One region of the Streptomyces sp. NPDC088350 genome, then DNA from elsewhere that is predicted to be linked to it. Evidence: riboswitches for the same ligand, from Rfam matches in the RefSeq annotation. Region 1 holds a riboswitch; each other region holds the start of a gene.
The links. Region 1 has a riboswitch for cyclic di-AMP ahead of ACIQBL_RS12840 (peptidoglycan DD-metalloendopeptidase family protein). Riboswitches for the same ligand answer to the same signal wherever they lie in the genome.
Positions count from the first base shown of each region.

Region 2: it holds a riboswitch for cyclic di-AMP, as region 1 does, so the genes downstream of both, ACIQBL_RS01110 (transglycosylase family protein) here and ACIQBL_RS12840 (peptidoglycan DD-metalloendopeptidase family protein) in region 1, are expected to answer to the same signal.
Region 3: it holds a riboswitch for cyclic di-AMP, as region 1 does, so the genes downstream of both, ACIQBL_RS44355 (M23 family metallopeptidase) here and ACIQBL_RS12840 (peptidoglycan DD-metalloendopeptidase family protein) in region 1, are expected to answer to the same signal.
Region 4: it holds a riboswitch for cyclic di-AMP, as region 1 does, so the genes downstream of both, ACIQBL_RS28720 (NlpC/P60 family protein) here and ACIQBL_RS12840 (peptidoglycan DD-metalloendopeptidase family protein) in region 1, are expected to answer to the same signal.

Region 1 is NZ_JBIVNL010000003.1:651,943-656,171, forward strand. It holds gene ACIQBL_RS12835 (SGNH/GDSL hydrolase family protein) at 1-532, opposite strand, end outside; gene ACIQBL_RS12840 (peptidoglycan DD-metalloendopeptidase family protein) at 724-1,662, opposite strand; cyclic di-AMP (ydaO/yuaA leader) riboswitch at 1,667-1,829, opposite strand; gene ACIQBL_RS12845 (alpha-galactosidase) at 2,132-4,204, opposite strand.
Region 2 is NZ_JBIVNL010000001.1:238,757-242,985, forward strand. It holds gene ACIQBL_RS01100 (cytochrome P450) at 1-973, shown strand, start outside; gene ACIQBL_RS01105 (transglycosylase family protein) at 1,100-2,074, shown strand; cyclic di-AMP (ydaO/yuaA leader) riboswitch at 2,268-2,440, shown strand; gene ACIQBL_RS01110 (transglycosylase family protein) at 2,450-3,145, shown strand; gene eno (phosphopyruvate hydratase) at 3,467-4,229, shown strand, end outside.
Region 3 is NZ_JBIVNL010000019.1:42,917-47,145, reverse strand. It holds gene ACIQBL_RS44365 (M16 family metallopeptidase) at 1-286, shown strand, start outside; gene ACIQBL_RS44360 (M16 family metallopeptidase) at 283-1,671, shown strand; cyclic di-AMP (ydaO/yuaA leader) riboswitch at 1,886-2,051, shown strand; gene ACIQBL_RS44355 (M23 family metallopeptidase) at 2,064-2,819, shown strand; gene ACIQBL_RS44350 (GntR family transcriptional regulator) at 3,008-3,712, shown strand; gene ACIQBL_RS44345 (HPr family phosphocarrier protein) at 3,875-4,156, opposite strand.
Region 4 is NZ_JBIVNL010000008.1:228,210-232,438, forward strand. It holds gene ACIQBL_RS28715 (hypothetical protein) at 1-438, opposite strand, end outside; gene ACIQBL_RS28720 (NlpC/P60 family protein) at 645-2,039, opposite strand; cyclic di-AMP (ydaO/yuaA leader) riboswitch at 2,048-2,220, opposite strand; gene ACIQBL_RS28725 (DUF1996 domain-containing protein) at 2,555-4,229, shown strand, end outside.

The DNA.
Region 1 (4,229 bases):
CCTCGGGAGAGAGATGCAGCCGGTCGCCGTCCCAGGCCCGCCGGTCCTGGACCGTCTTCAGGGACCACAGGTCGAGCACCGGGCAGCCGTACCGGTCGGCGATGGCCCGGACATGTCCGTTGTAGGTGGCGATCTTGCCGCGCAGATGCTTGAGCACGGGCACACCACGGGTGTCGAACCCGGTCGTCACCATGACGGTGCCGACGGCACGGGTGAGGTCGGCGACCGCGCGTTCGAAGCGCTCGGCGACCTCGTCGGGGTCGGTGCCGGGACGGATGATGTCGTTGCCGCCCGCGCAGAAGGAGACCAGGTCCGGGCCGATCTCCTTGGCCCGGGTGAGCTGGTCGGCCACGATCTGGTCGAGCAGTTTCCCGCGCACGGCAAGGTTGGTGTACTCGAAGTCGCCCTCGGGTCGGCGGTCCGCGAGCAGTACCGCGAACCGGTCGGCCCAGCCGACCATCGCCCCGTCGGGCCCGGGGTCGCCGACGCCCTCGGTGAAGCTGTCCCCCACCGCCACGTACGACCCGATCACTGATCTGCTGTCGCTCTTCGAATCGTTAGCCACGGCAACCATAATTCACCCTGGAGTGTGACCTACGCGATCGTATTTAGGGGTTGACGGGCGGTGAGATAAGCCACTTGTAAAGGGTTGCCCAAAGTCGGAATAAGCCTCTGAGCAGGGGCGTTGACGCCAGGAACTGCCCTGCGCCGGGCCCCGAGAGGTCAGCCGACGGTGACGCCGTGCGAGCGGAGGTAGGCGACCGGGTCCACGTCCGAGCCGTAGTACGGAGTGGTCCGGATCTCGAAGTGCAGGTGCGGGCCGGTCACGTTGCCGGTCGCACCGGAGAGGCCGATCTGCTGCCCCTCGGTCACGGTCTGGCCGGCCGAGACGGACAGCTGCGACAGGTGCGCGTACTGCGAGTACTCGCCGTCCGCGTGCCGGATCACGACCTCGTTGCCGTAGGCGCCGTCGTAGGCCGCGGAGACGACCGTGCCGGCGGCGACCGCCTTGACGGTGGTGCCGGTCGGGACGACGAAGTCGACGCCCGTGTGGTAGCCGCTGGACCACATGCTGCCCGCGACGTGGTAGCCGGTGCCGATGGTGGCGCCGACCACGGGGAGGGTGTAGCCGCTGGAGGTGCTGGTGCTCTCGGCGCTCTGTGTCGCCGTCGTGCTCTTCGAGGAAGACGAGGAGGACGAGGAGGACGACGACGAGGACGAGGGCGCCGAAGAACCGGACGGCTTGGACGACTTGGACGACTTGCCCGTCCCACTCGTCGTGGCCTTCTGGCCGAGGGTGAGCTTCAGGCCCGGGTGGATCAGCGACGGGTCGCCGCCGATGGCCTCACGGTTGTCCTGGTAGATCTTCTTCCAGCCGCCGGTGACGTCCTGGTCCTCGGCGATCTTCGCGAGCCAGTCACCCGCCTTCACCGCATACGTCTTCACGTTCGCGGCCTTGGCGGTCGTCTTCTCCGCAACCGTCTTCTCACTGGCCGGAACCGACTGAACGGCCTTTTCCGGAGCGGAAGTCGTAGTCGCGGCATGGGCGCCGGCGGCCCCCATGAGCGGCAGGGCGAGCGCGGCGCCGCCGGTTCCGGCTACGGCTATCGAGCGGGCGAGTCGCGGGGACTTCGGGCGGCGGTGCTTACCCTTCGCGGGCATGACGAATTCCTCTCCGGCGCCTGCGAGGTGAGCTGTCGGGTGCGGGCTGGAGATGCCCGGCCGCGCGCTGGTCGCGGCTTTACCCCAAGCCCGTTCCGGAGACCGGAACAGGCGTCCTACCTGTGGGTCCCCCGCTCCTGCCGCATACGGGTGGGTGTGTGCGGAGTCCGGGCGGCGGCAGGATTGGGCGTCCGTCCGGATTGGTGGCGAACGTAAGCGAGGAAGACGCAAAGGGACAAGCAGGAGGTTCCACGGATATGCGTTTCTTGTGATCCCCTGTGGGAATTCACAGTCACCCTCCGTGAATTCCCCGGGGGTCCATCCTTCAATTCCCCTGGAAAAGCACGTCAATTACGTGAACATGACGAACGACGTACGGTCACGAATATGACGCTGATCACGTACATGCCCCTCAGGTTCCCTTATTCCAGAGCGAGTTGGAACGAAGGCTGCAATTAGGACAGAAGGCTCAGATGCGACGCAGTCGGAGAACCGTCGCATCGAGGTCACCACGCAACCCGGTCCGCAGCCCGTGATGCAACAGGACCGCGCCTCGGTGGACTTCGCCCGTTTCGAGGCATTCGTACGACGCCGACGGGTCGAGCCCGCGCAGCCGGAGCGCCGGCAACGGCTCGCCGTAGTGCTGCGCCTGGAGCAGGGCGAGGACGACGGTCTCGTCGCCGCGCACGTACTGCACGGCGCTCAGTCCGCCCGTCGGCGGGCGCAGCCGGTGGAGGTCGCCGTGCTGCACGAGCGGCCGGATCTCCTTGTAGAGGTCCACCCACCGGCGGGCCTCGGCGAGTTCCTCCTCGGTCCACTCCGAGAGGTCGCCGCCCACGCCGAGCACCCCGGCCATGGCGCTCACGAATCGGAAGCGCAGGCTGCTGACCCGGTCGTTGAGCTGGGTGTTCGGGCTGTCGGTGACCCAGGCGGCCATCACGCGCGCGGGGTGGATCTGGCTGAAGCCGTGCTGGATGGCGAGCCGGTCGAGCGGGTCGGTGTTGTCCGAGGTCCACACCTGGTCCGTGCGGCTCATGATGCCGAGGTCGATCCGGCCGCCACCGCCCGAGCAGGACTCGAAGGCCACGCCCGGGTGGGCCGCCCGCAGCCGGTCCAACAGGCCGTACAGGGCGTGCACATGGTCGACCCAGAGGCGCTGCGGATAGGCCTCGCCGGGCCAGCCGGCGTCGGTGAAGCAGCGGTTGAAGTCCCACTTCACATAGTCGATCGGGGCGCTGGTCAGCAGCGTGTCGAGGCGCTCCCAGAGGTACTCCTGGACGTCCTCTCGGGCCAGGTTCAGCACGAGCTGATTGCGGAACTCCGTCCGCTTTCGTCCCGGTTGGAACTGCACCCAGTCGGGGTGCGCGCGGTACAGGTCGCTGTCCGGATTGACCATTTCGGGCTCGACCCAGATGCCGAACTGCATGCCGAGCGCGTGCACGTAGTCGGCGAGCGGCTTGAGACCGCCGGGGAAGCGGTCCGGGTTCGGGGTCCAGTCGCCGAGTCCGGCGCGGTCGCTGGTGCGCTTCCCGAACCAGCCGTCGTCGACCACGAACAGCTCGACCCCGGCCGCCGCCGCACGCCGCGCGAGCACGCCCTGCTGCTCCTCGGAGATGTCGAACTGGGTGGCCTCCCAGGAGTTGTAGAGCACCGGCCGGTCCTGGTCCGCGTCCGGGATGACGTACGTCCGCTGGTACGTGTGCCAGGTGCGGCTGGCCGCCCCGAAGCCGCCGTCGCTCCACAGGCCGGCGAAGACGGGGGTCGTGAAGGACTCCCCCGGCTCCAGGAGCAGCAGCCCGGAGTCGTCGTACCCGGCGCCGCCGCTGATCTGCACGCGCGCGTCCGAGAGTTGGGCCACGGCGATCCGCCAGGACCCCGACCAGCCGAGAGCACACCCGTAGACCTCGCCGCGCTCCTCGGTCGCGTCGAGGTCGAGGGCGACCCAGGGCAGGTGCTGGTGTCCGGTGTGTCCGCGACGGCTGCCGATGACCTTCTCACCGTAGGTGAGACCGGAACGCACCAGCCGGGACTCGGCGGCCCACCGCCCGTGCAACTGCGACAGCCCCCATCCCTCCCGCTCGGGCAACGTCCACACGGCGGAGTCGGCGCGCAACAGCTCCAGAGCCCCGGGCCCGTCGTTGTCCAGGGTCGTCCAGCGCTCTACGACGTCGCCGCGCGTCCGGTAGTGCAGGGTGATCGCCAGTCCGCTGTCCCGGAAGCGCAGCCGCAGCTCGTCGTCCTCGGTGTCGTAGCGCTCGAAGGTCCATTCCGTGCCCCGGCGCTCGGGCGTGCGCACGGACAGGGCGGGCCGGGCGAAGCGGGGGCCGCCCTCGACGGGGTACTCCTCGCGTCCGTCGAGCGGGGACTCGAAGGAGGAGCCGCCGGGCAGCGGGCGGGCGGCGAGCTCCTCGGCGTCCGCCAAGGCGATGGCGGGGCCCCAGTGCAGGTGGAGCAGCTCGTCGCGCTCGGTGAGATGGACGGCGTAGCTGCTCGTGGGGCCCGACAGCACCCACGTACGGCCGTTCTCGGCGATCTCCAGCATCAAGTCCCTCACAGATTCGAACAAG
Region 2 (4,229 bases), on a different contig from region 1:
CCTCATCGACCGCTTCGCGCGGACCGGTTCCGCCGACCTCATCCACGACTTCGCCTTCCCGCTCCCCATCTACGCCATCTGCGACCTGCTCGGCGTCCCCCGCGAGGACCAGGACGACTTCCGCGACTGGGCGGGCATGATGCTGCGACATACAAAAGCAGGCCACGGCGGCGGACCGCGGGGCGGGGTCGCCCGGTCCGTGAAGAAGATGCGCGACTATCTCGCCGACCTCATCCACCGCAAGCGCGAGGCCCTCCCCGACAGCCCGGAACCCCTCCCCGGCGAGGACCTCATCTCCGGCCTCATCCGCGCCTCCGACCACGGCGAACACCTCACCGAGAACGAGGCCGCCGCCATGGCCTTCATCCTGCTCTTCGCCGGGTTCGAGACGACCGTCAACCTCATCGGCAACGGCACCTACGCCCTCCTCACCCACCCCGAGCAGCGCGCCCGCCTCCAGAAGTCCCTGGCCGCCGGCGAACACGGCCTCCTCGAAACCGGCGTCGAGGAACTCCTGCGCTACGACGGCCCGGTGGAGCTGGCGACCTGGCGCTTCGCCACCCGCCCCCTCACCCTCGGCGGACAGGACATCGCGGCCGGCGACCCCGTACTCGTCGTCCTGGCCGCCGCGGACCGCGATCCGGAACGGTTCGCCGATCCCGACGTCCTCGATCTGGGACGGCGTGACAATCAACACCTCGGCTACGGCCACGGCATCCACTACTGCCTCGGCGCCCCGCTCGCCCGCCTGGAGGGCCAGACCGCGCTCGCCACCCTCCTCACCCGCCTCCCCGACCTCCAACTCGCCGCGGACCCGGCCGACTTGCGCTGGCGCGGCGGGCTCATCATGCGCGGACTGCGCACCCTGCCCGTGGAGTTCACCCCCGAGCGGGCACTCCGCCCCGGTGAACCCGAACCTGAACCCGCAATCCCACCCCGTAAACCCGAAGATGACACTTCCTCAACTCTGTGATCTTCACGTGATCTACGTGGCATTGACTTGTGACAAGTGATCGAGTGCGGCTACGTTCACGTACCAGCGCGGCGCCCCGCACCACCCGCCGCGCGGTCCCCCCGCCGTCACGCGAAAGGCCTCCGCATGCTCTCCGGGAACGGTCGTCACCGTCGCCCCCGTCAGGCTCCGGCACTCCTCGTCGCGGCCGGCGTCACCGGCTCCGCCATCGCCATCCCGCTCCTCGGCGCCGCCGCCGCGAACGCCGCCGACGGCACCACCTGGGACAAGGTGGCCCAGTGCGAGAGCGGCGGCTCGTGGAGCGAGAACAGTGGCAACGGCTACTACGGCGGCCTGCAACTGTCCCAGGACGACTGGAGCAAGTACGGCGGCCTCGACTACGCCCCGAGCGCCGACCTGGCCAGCCGCTCCCAGCAGATAGCCGTCGCCGAGAAGATCCTCGACGACCGGGGCACCTCGCCCTGGATGACCTGCTCCCTGCTCTCCGGTCTCACCACGACCTCGGGTTCGACGAACGTCGACACGGGCGTCGCGAGCGACTCGCCGTCGACCGGCACGACGGACTCCTCCGGCTCGACGGACTCCTCCGGCTCGACGGACTCCTCCCCTTCCTCGGCGTCCTCCGGACTGTCCGACTCCAGCAACACGGACTCGACTTCGTCCGATACGTCCGACTCCTCCACCGGCGACCCGTCGAGCAGCCCCTCGCCCGCCGCGACGAAGGACTCCGCGAGCTCCGCCAAGTCCGACAAGTCCGCCGCCCCTTCCGTGAGCGACGACTCGGCGACCGCATCTCCGAAACTCGATGAATCGGACAACTCGGCGCAGGCGGCGGGCAAGTGGAGCCTCGTCGACACCGGTGCGCTCGGGAGTGGGTCGAGCGCAGGCAAGCACCGCGGAGCCGGTGCCGAGGAAGGCGTCACGGCGCAGACGTACACGGTCCGCGCCGGTGACTCCCTCGCGTCCATCGCCGACTCCCTTGGCTACGACGGCGGATGGCGTGCGCTCTACGCCGAGAACAAAAAGGTGATAGGCGCCGATCCGACCCGGATCGCCGCCGGTCAGACCTTGGACGTCGGTACGGAAACGGGCGAAAAGTAGCAGGAGGGCAGCGGGAGTTCACGTCACGCTTCGCGTCGAATGTCCGGTTTGATCAAAGTGTGGGATGAGTCTCAGAAGCCCTGATCGTCTTTGAAATTCCGCCGATTCCGTGTCTACGGTCAAGGCCGCTCGTCACCACGAGCCCCGGCTGCCGCACACGCCGAGTCCTGCCAGCGGCCTCCGGGAACATTCGTCGCGTCAAGCGCCGTAGGCAGGAGCGGGGGACCCAAGGTAAGCGCCGGGCCCGGGAGTCGAGAGACACCGGAACCGGCTTGGGGTTAAGCCGCGCACCGAGAGGTGTGCGGCCGGGCAACTCACACGGCCCGAACCCGACAGCTCACCTCGTAGGCGTCGGTGAGGGGATTGGGATTTTCCATGCTGTTTTCCAGCAAGGGCAAGCACCGCCGTCCGTCCAAGGCCACTCGCGTCGCCACGCTCGCCGGCGTGACCGGCGTCGCCATCGCCGCCCCGCTCATGGCGGCCAGTGGCGCCTCCGCCGCCACCGCGTCCGAGTGGGACACGGTCGCCAGCTGCGAGTCCGGCGGCAACTGGTCCATCAACACCGGCAACGGCTACTACGGCGGCCTGCAGTTCTCCGCCTCGACGTGGGCCGCGTACGGCGGCACCGCCTACGCCTCCACCGCGAACCAGGCCTCCAAGTCCCAGCAGATCGCCGTCGCCGAGAAGGTTCTCGCGGCCCAGGGCAAGGGCGCCTGGCCCACCTGCGGCACCGGCCTCTCCAGCGCCACCTACTCGGGCGGCAGCTCCTCGAGCGGCAACAGCTCGTCGAGCGGCAGCTCCTCCAGTGGCAGCACCAGCACCCGCTCGACGGACACGACGGCCTCCCGCTCCGCCGAGCGCCCGGCCGCCAAGAAGACCGTCACCACCCCGACCGGCAAGAAGGTCAAGAAGGGTGACGGCGAGTACAAGGTCGTCAAGGGCGACAGCCTCAGCTCCATCGCCGAGAAGCACAAGGTGAAGGGCGGCTGGCAGCAGCTGTTCAAGCTGAACAAGGACATCATCGACGACGCCGACGTCATCTTCCCGGGCCAGCAGCTCCACCTGAAGTGACATACGCGGCTCGTAGCTTAACCACAGCGCCCTCACAGCCGTGGTGTCCACTATGGAGACCTCGTGAGGGTCACCCCCGTCCCCCACGGGCTCCCCGCTCCGGTGCGTGTTCCCCCGTACGCACCGGGGCGGGGCTTTTTTTGTGCCCGCCGGTGATTTTGTGCGCTCTTTGGCGAAGCGCTTTGTTCCGTTCGGAAACAATTTACTCTCGGTTCTGTCCATCAGGCGGCCGACCGGATGGCCAATCGCCCCGAGCCGGTTAGGCTCGTCTCGCAGAGCCGCTGCGGTGTTGCCGTAGCCGCGTCAGATCCCAAGAAGGAGATGCTCGTGCCGTCCATCGACGTCGTCGTAGCCCGGGAAATCCTGGACTCCCGAGGCAACCCCACGGTCGAGGTCGAGGTCGGCCTCGACGACGGCAGCACGGGTCGTGCCGCCGTTCCGTCCGGCGCCTCCACCGGTGCCTTCGAGGCCATCGAGCTGCGTGACGGTGACCCGAACCGCTACGGCGGCAAGGGTGTCGAGAAGGCCGTCCTCGCCGTCATCGAGCAGATCGGCCCGGAGCTCGTCGGCTACGACGCCACCGAGCAGCGTCTGATCGACCAGGCGATGTTCGACCTGGACGCCACCGACAACAAGGGCTCCCTCGGCGCCAACGCCATCCTCGGCGTCTCCCTCGCCGTCGCGCACGCCGCCTCCGAGGCGTCCGACCTCCCCCTCTTCCGCTACCTGGGCGGCCCGAACGCGCACCTGCTGCCCGTTCCGATGATGAACATCCTGAACGGCGGCTCGCACGCCGACTCGAACGTGGACATCCAGGAGTTCATGATCGCCCCGATCGGCGCGGAGTCCTTCTCCGAGGCGCTGCGCTGGGGCGCCGAGGTCTACCACACCCTCAAGAAGGTGCTGAAGACCAAGGGCCTGTCCACCGGCCTCGGCGACGAGGGCGGCTTCGCCCCGAACCTGGAGTCCAACCGCGCCGCCCTCGACCTCATCATCGAGGCCATCAAGCAGGCCGGTTACATCCCCGGCGAGCAGATCGGGCTCGCGCTCGACGTCGCCGCGTCCGAGTTCTACAAGGACGGCA
Region 3 (4,229 bases), on a different contig from region 1:
CCAGGCCCAGTTGGAGCGCGAGTGGCTGGACCGGCTCGGCACCGTCGCGGGCCGCGCCGACGAACTGTGCCGCTACGCCGTCCTGTTCGGCGACCCGCAGCTCGCCCTGACCGCCGTACAGCGCGTCCTGGACGTGACGGCACAGGAGGTCCAGGAGGTCGCCAAGGCCCGCCTGCGACCCGACAACCGCGCGGTGCTCGTGTACGAGCCGATCGCGGACGAGGACGAAGAGGACGACGAAGCAGCGGCCGCGGCCGGCGACGAGAACGAGGAGGCGGCCAAGTGACCGAGCTCGCCACGATGGAATTCCACCCGCAGCCCCAGGCCGGCGAGGCCAGGCCGTGGGCCTTCCCGGCGCCCGAGCGCGAGACGCTGGGCAACGGCCTGACCGTCCTGCGCTGCCACCGCCCCGGCCAGCAGGTCGTCGCCGTGGAGGTGCTCCTGGACGCGCCCCTGGAGGCCGAACCGGCCGGTCTGGACGGTGTCGCCACGATCACCGCGCGCGCCTTCTCCGAGGGCACCGACAAGCACTCCGCCGAGGAGTTCGCCGCCGAGCTGGAGCGCTCCGGTGCCACCCTCGACGCGCACGCCGACCACCCCGGGCTGCGCCTGAGCCTGGAGGTCCCGGCCTCGCGCCTGGCCAAGGGCCTCGGCCTGCTGTCGGACGCCCTCAGGGCGCCCGCCTTCGCCGACAGCGAGGTCGAGCGGCTGGTCCGCAACCGCCTCGACGAGATCCCGCACGAGACGGCCAACCCGTCCCGCCGCGCGGCCAAGGAGCTCTCCAAGGAGCTGTTCCCGGCGACCTCGCGCATGTCGCGCCCGCGCCAGGGCACCGAGGAGACCGTCCAGAAGATCGACTCCGGGGCCGTACGCGCCTTCTACGACCGGCACGTCCGCCCCGCGACGGCCACCGTCGTGGTCGTCGGCGACCTCACCGGCATCGACCTGGACGCGCTGCTCGCCGACACCCTCGGCTCGTGGACGGGCTCCGCCGGCCGGCCGCGCCCCGTGCCGCCGGTCACCGCCGACGACACCGGGCGGGTCGTGATCGTGCACCGGCCCGGCGCCGTCCAGACCCAACTGCTCATCGGCCGCGTCGGATCCGACCGGCACGACCGCGTGTGGCCCGCCCAGGTGCTCGGCACGTACTGCCTCGGCGGCACCCTCACCTCCCGCCTGGACCGCGTCCTGCGCGAGGAGAAGGGCTACACCTACGGTGTGCGCGCGTTCGGCCAGGTGCTGCGCTCGGCACCCGACGGCACGGGCGCCTCGATGCTCGCCATCAGCGGCTCCGTGGACACCCCGAACACCGGTCCCGCCCTGGACGACCTGTGGACGGTCCTGCGCAAGCTCGCCGAGGGCGGCCTCACCGACGCCGAGCGCGATGTCGCCGTACAGAACCTCGTCGGGGTGGCGCCGCTCAAGTACGAGACCGCGGCGGCCGTGGCGAGCACGCTGGCCGACCAGGTCGAGCAGCACCTGCCCGACGACTACCAGGCGACGCTGTACCAGCAGCTCGCCGCGACCGGCACCGTGGAGGCTACCGCGGCGGTCGTGAACGCCTTCCCGGTGGACCGTCTGGTGACGATCCTCGTCGGCGACGCGGAGCAGATCAAGGAGCCCGTGGAGGCGCTCGGCATCGGCGAAGTGACCGTCGTACCGGCCGAGTAGAGAGTCGCGCGGAGAGCCGCGTAGCAGCACGCGCGTGTGGGAGCCCTGGTGACAAAAGAGTCACCAGGGCTCCCTAATGTCCGAATTGGGGAGAGGTTGCCTGTCTGCCCTGTGGCATACCCAACAAAAGCCGTGATCCGTTTGGGGATTGAAAGTGGCCCCCCTTAGCGTCGGTCCGGCTGTCCGTCAGGCACCGCGCCGCACTCGCGGCACCGGACAGTCATCGCCGAGTCCCCGTACGGCGCGAGCCAGGGGAGCCGGGGACCCACATCAAGAGTCCCTGGGGTGAATCGGACGCCCGCGTACCGCGAGGGGGTCCGTAGGAGACCTTCCTGCTCCGAACCCGTCAGCTAACCCGGTAGGCGAGAAGGAAGGAAAGGACCAGCCACTCCATGGCGTTCACCCGCGCCACCGGGAAGCACCGTCGCCCGAGCCGGACCCACCGCACCACCGTTCGCGCCGCGAGCGTCGCGGCGCTCGCCACCACCGGCGTCGTCGGTACCCTCGCCACCGCCCCGGCGTTCGCCGCCGAGACCTCCGTCGAGCAGACCGGTCTCACCCCCGTCGTCGCCATCGGCGAGTCCGTCGCCGACAAGATCGACGCCCAGGCCGCCGCCCAGAAGCAGGCCGCCGCCGAAGCGCTGGCCAAGGAGGCCGCCCGGGCCAGGGCCGCCGCGCAGGCCAAGGCGGAGCGCGAGGCCACGGCACGCGCCGCCCGCGAGGCCGAGCGCAAGAAGCTCAACACCTTCGTCGCGCCGGTCTACGGTTCGTACGTCTCCACCGGCTACAAGACCGGCGGCTCCCTGTGGTCCTCCGGCGCCCATACGGGCATCGACTTCCACGCCTCGACCGGCACCTCCGTCCACGCGGTGGGCTCCGGCACCGTCGTCGCGGCCGGCTGGGGAGGCTCGTACGGCAACCAGGTCGTGATCAAGATGGCCGACGGCATGTACACCATGTACGGCCACCTGTCGTCCATCGGCGTCAGCGTCGGCCAGACGGTCACCCCGGGCCGGCAGATCGGCCTCTCCGGGGCGACCGGCAACGTCACCGGACCGCACCTCCACTTCGAGGCCCGGACGACCGCCGAGTACGGCTCCGACGTCGACCCGGTCGCCTACCTCCGCACGCACGGCGTGAACGTCTGACGACACAACGCCGCCCTTCCCGAAGCCCTGGCCCGCCCGGCCGGGGCTTTCGGCGTTTCCGGAGCCCATCTGTCCAAAAAATATGCATGGATTCCGGTCCGCCATCGGAAATTCCCGCTCATTGCAATAGAGTCACGGAACACACGTCAATCGTCGACGTTTCACGGGGATTAAGGCGGAGGTCGGACATGCGTATTCCGGCGCACTCGGTATGCACGGCGATCCGGGACGACATCGTCGCCGGTGTCTACGAGCGCGGGAGCCGGCTCACGGAGGAACTCCTCGCGCGCCGGTACGGTGTCTCGCGCGTCCCTGTCCGGGAGGCCCTGCGCACGCTGGAGGCCGAGGGGTTCGTGGTGACCCGGCGGCACGCGGGCGCGTGCGTCGCGGAACCGACCGAGCAGGAGGCCGCCGACCTGCTGGAGATGCGGATGCTGCTGGAGCCGCTCGGCGCCTCGCGGGCCGCCCAGCGGCGCACCGAGGCCCACCTGAAGGTGCTGCGCGGCCTCGTCAGGCTGGGCCAGGAGCGCGCCAGGAGGGGCAACAGCGAGGATCTGCGCTCCCTGGGCAGCTGGTTCCACGAGACGCTGGCACAGGCCTCCGGGAGCCCCGCGCTGACCTCGATGCTGACCCAGCTGCGGCACAAGATCGCCTGGATGTACGCGGTGGACGCGCCGGCCAACCCCGTCGAGTCCTGGGCCGAGCACGGGGCCATCGTGGACGCGGTGGCGCGCGGCGACAGCGAGCGCGCGCGGGCGATCACGGCCCTGCACACCGAGCGGGCGGGCACCGCGCACCGGCTGCGCTTTCCCGGCGGGGCGAACGGCGCGCACGGCCCGGATCGTGTGAGGACTTCGCAACCTCCCGTAAACATGTCCGGCCTGCGGCATTAACACGGGCACCGTATACAAAGAGGAGATAATTCGCGGGGGATTATTTCTGCTGCCCGCAAGGGGAATTGCGAAGGGCTCGCCCGGTAATTCGGACGAGCCCTTCGAGCTTGCGGTACATCGTTTTTTGGGCGAAAAGCACCGCCCCCATCAATGGGGAGCCGTTCAGACGGTCTCGGGGAGCTCCTCGAGGCCCTCCGCCACCAGCTTCGCCAGTCGGTCGAGGGCCGTGTCCGCGCCCTCGGCCTCGGAGGCGAGGACGATCTCCTCGCCGCCCTGGGCGCCCAGGCCCAGGACCGCGAGCATGGAGGCCGCGTTGACGGGGTTGCCGTCGGCCTTGGCGATCGTCACGGGGATACCCGCGGCCGTGGTGGCCCGGACGAAGATGGAGGCGGGGCGGGCGTGAAGGCCCTCCGCCCAGCCGACGTTGACGCGGCGCTCAGCCATGTGATGCTGCCCTTCAGAGTCTCAGGGTTGTCTAGACCAGTTTCCCACACGTGAAGCGAGCCCGGAACGGCCC
Region 4 (4,229 bases), on a different contig from region 1:
GTGCGCGAACCTGTCCGGCCTGCCCGCCGTGTACGTCAGGCTGATCTCGCTGTAGTGCCGCACCCGCGGATGCCTCTTCCACGGCTGCGGGGTGTCGAGCCGGACGACGACCGGGTACGAGTGGAACCTGCCCGCCGCGCAGTAGGGCTTGCAGTCGTTCACCACGTTGAAGCCCGTGGCCGTCGCGGAGTTGTCGTTCCAGTACGTCCAACGCAGCGACGTCAGGCGGCTGTTGCCGTCGCCGCAGGCGAGCATGAACTCGGCGGGGCGTACCTGGGGATGCCACAGGCAGTCGACGAGCACCGGGCCCGCGAACTGCCGATGGGCGGCGGGCACCGCGTGCACCGTCGCCGGGGCCGCGGACGACGTGCCCACGGCCGGCGCGAGCAGGGCGGCGGCACAGAGCGTGACGACTCCGACCATGGTGTGTTTGTACATGTCCGCTCCCGGCCGCCCGTTCGTACGCGTCGCTCCGCACCCGCATCGGTGGTGGTCCGTCCGCCGGGGCGCGGTCGTCGTCTCTCGTCTCGTCCGACGCTACGACCGTGCCCGGGGTTCCACCACTCGTAGGGACCAACGACACGGCCCGCCGAGAGTGTCGGGGTGTGCGCGGCCAGGGCCGGGAAAGCCCGGCCCCGAGCGGATCAGGCGGGCCGTACGGCGCCCCGGATGGCGGCCGGACCGGCGTAGAAGATCGACTCCTCGCGTATCGGCGTGCCCGGGCTCGGCGCGTGGATCATCAGGCCGTTGCCGGTGTAGAGGCCGACGTGGTCGATGCTGTCGTAGAAGAAGATCAGGTCGCCGGGGCGGATGTCCGTGAGCGGGACGAGGGCGCCCGCGCCGGACTGTTCCTGGGCGGTGCGCGGGAGCAGGACGCCCGCGGCCTTCCAGGCGGCCTGGGTGAGGCTGGAGCAGTCGTACGCGTCCGGTCCCGCCGCGCCCCACAGGCACGGCCTGCCGATCTGCGCGCGGGCGAACGCGAGCGCCATGCTGGTCTTGCTCTGTGTGCCGGCGTCCGGTGCGGCGGGGACGGCCGTGGTGGTCATCGGGGTCATCGCCGGGGCCGTGGGGAGAGGGATCTCCGGAGCCATGGTCGGAGCGACGGGAAGCGTGAACTCGGGGGCCATCGTCGGAGCGGTCGGGAGGGTGAACTCGGGGGCGACGACCGGGGCTGCCAGGGCCGCCTCGGGTGCGGTCGGCTGCCACTCCTGCTGGGGCGGGCGCCAGTCCGGCTCCGGCGTGGTGTACCAGGCGTCCTGGCCGGTCGGCTGCTGGGGCACCATGGGCATCTGCCCGGTGGACCAGGTCGTCTCGGGGGAGGACCAGGTCGTCTCCGGGGTCGGCCAGGCAGTTTCGGGGGTCGGCCAGGGTGTGTTCGCCGGGTCGGCTTCGGTGCGCGGTGCGGCGATGTACGGGAGCAGCGCCAAGTCCGACGTGAGCGGGTCGAAGACCGGCTCCGGAGCTGTCTGCGGGGCGAGTCGCCGCTGCTCGACCATGGGCGCGGGCGCCAGGTCGAGGGCGGGCACGGGCGGCAGGTCCACGACGGTCGGCTGCGGTGCCTGCTGGGCGGCGGGCAGCGCGGCGACGGGCCGGGTGGCCGACTCGGACATCTGGCTCGTGATGTCCGGGACGGAGGGCCCCGCGGTCAGCTCGGCCACGGCACGGCCGGGCGCCTCAAGAGCACGGCCGGCGCTCTCGGGCTCGGGGCGTCGCTCGGGCCGGGTTTCCGCCGGGCGTCCCTGAGTCCTGCTGGGCGGGAGGGCCGCCGGTACGGTCGGGCCCAGTTGGGCGCGGGCTTGGTCGAACCACTGCTTGGTGACCGCGTCGAGAGCGGGATCGGAAGGCCGGGACGCGGCCGGGCGGGGAGTGGCACGCTGGCGCGGGCCCCCCGACATCTTGCGCGTGGCGTTGTAGTTTCCGGTGGCCGTCTCGGCCCTGTCGTAAAGGGAGTTGATCCGCCGCTGGACTTCTTCGCGGCTGGGTCGGTCGTCCACGGTGGGGCCACTGCCTCCGGTGCGCGTGCCTCGTTCTGCCGGCATGGCAGACGTGCTCCTTCCGTATCGCGCCTACCGGGTTAGCTGTCGGGTTCGGGCGGCGATCACGGAAGGTTTGCCCTACGGCCCTTGCCCTGACGGGCGGTTGGGCCGATTCACCCCAAGTCGGTTGGGTCCCCGGCTCCGGCTGCCGCGAGCGGCGCACCGGACTCGGCGCGAGCCGCGCGGCCCGGCGCCAATCGCCGGAGTAGGTCGTACGGCCTGTCCGTCAACCTAGCCAACGTGTGTGCCTCGTGTGAAGGTTGAAGCGCGATATGTCCGATACGTATTTGTGACCTTTACCTCGTCCTGGGGATGACGAGCACTCATGGGCTGCGGAGCCGGACGCTCCATATGAGGTCGCTATGAATTTCCGGGACGGTTGAACACACCGGCGTCCGTCTCCGTATTGGGTCGGGGGATTTCCATGCCGGGACGATCCGGGCCGACCGATACGCGTAGGAGCAACTTCCGTGGCACGCAACACGCGCAGACGCCCCACAGGCGCACGACGCGCGACGATGGCAGCAGTCGCCCTGATGCTCGGCGGCGGAGGACTGGTGGCGGCGAACGTCTACGCGTCGGCGTCGGAAGGCGGTTGGGGCGGTGACTCCTCCCCACAGGCTTCTCCGGACGCGGCGTCGCGTGGCGCGACGATCGACTGCCCGGACATCGGTACCCAGTTGACGACGGTGCCCGACGGGGCGAAGACCGACGTCGACAAGGAACTCGCGCTTCTGGACCAGCAGATAACCGAGGCCTACCAGAAGCTGCGGGACTCGACGGAGGCCATACGCCAGGACGCCTCCTTCGCCGACAACGCGATCATGAATCCCTTGAAGGAGAAGCGGGCCGCGACCATCAGCCGGATCGACGACGCCATCGACCGTGTCGGGGACCGCCCGGAGGGGCTCGACGCGCTCGCCGCCTGCACCCTCATCGCCCCCACGAACGGAGACCAGAACGGCAGCGGCGGCGACCAGAGCGGCAGCGCCGCCCCGACCGGCCAGGGCCAGCAGCAGGGCGGCGGCCAGGGCCAGCAGCAGTCCACCAACGGGCCCGTCGCCTCGGACTACGCGGACATCACCTCCGTGCAGCCCAACGTGAACACCCCGCAGGAACAGGCCGACGCGTCCCGCGGCACGTTCGTCACCGCGTGCGGGGTGAACGAGAACGGTCTGTTCAACTCCGACAACGTGATCGTCGCCCCCGGAGTCACCAACGGCGCCCACCACTTCCACGACTACATCGGCAACCAGTCCAACAACGCCTTCGCCAGCGACCAGGACCTCGCCAACGCCAACACGAGCTGCGAGAACCCCGGCGACAAGTCCACCTACTACTGGCCCGTGCTGCGTCTGCAGAACGGCAAGCAGGAGCGGGACGCCAACTCGCCCGGCGGCGGCACCGAGGGCAACTCCGGTGAGATCGTCACGGCCAAGCAGGTCACGCTGACGTTCGAGGGCAACCCGCAGAGCAAGGTCGTCGCGATGCCGCGCCTCCTGCGGATCATCACCGGCGACGCGAAGGCCTTCGTCAACGGCCCGGCCAACGCCAACGCCTCCTGGAGCTGCACCGGGTTCGAGGACCGGCAGCTCAAGGACAAGTACCCGCTGTGCCCGTCGGGCAGCGACGTGGTGCGCACCTTCAAGTTCCAGAGCTGCTGGGACGGCCGCAACATCGACAGTGCCAACCACCGCACCCACGTGGCCTTCGAGGCCGCCGACGGCACCTGCCCGGACGGCTTCAAGGCCATTCCGCAGCTGGTGCAGCGCATCGTCTACGCCGTCGGCGCGCCGAGCCTCCAGGACGGCGGGAGGACGACCCCGCTGTTCGCGGTGGACTCCTTCCCCGAACAGCAGCACAAGCCCGTCACGGACCACGGCGACTTCATCAACGTCTTCGACGAGGGCCTGATGAACGACATGGTCACCTGCATCAACAGCGGCGAGAAGTGCGGCGCCGGCACGGGCAACGACCCCGGATCGGGCGGCGGTTCGGGATCGGGCGGCGGTTCGGGTGAGCCGCAGGAGTCCCCGACGGCCACAGCCACGGCTACGGCCACTGCTACCGCGACGGCCACTGCTACGGCCTCCGCGTCCGCATCCGCGTCGGACGAGCCCGGCGGGAATGGCGGAAACGCCGGGAACGGCGGCAACAACGGGACCGCCCCCGGCAACACCGGCGACCGGCCCA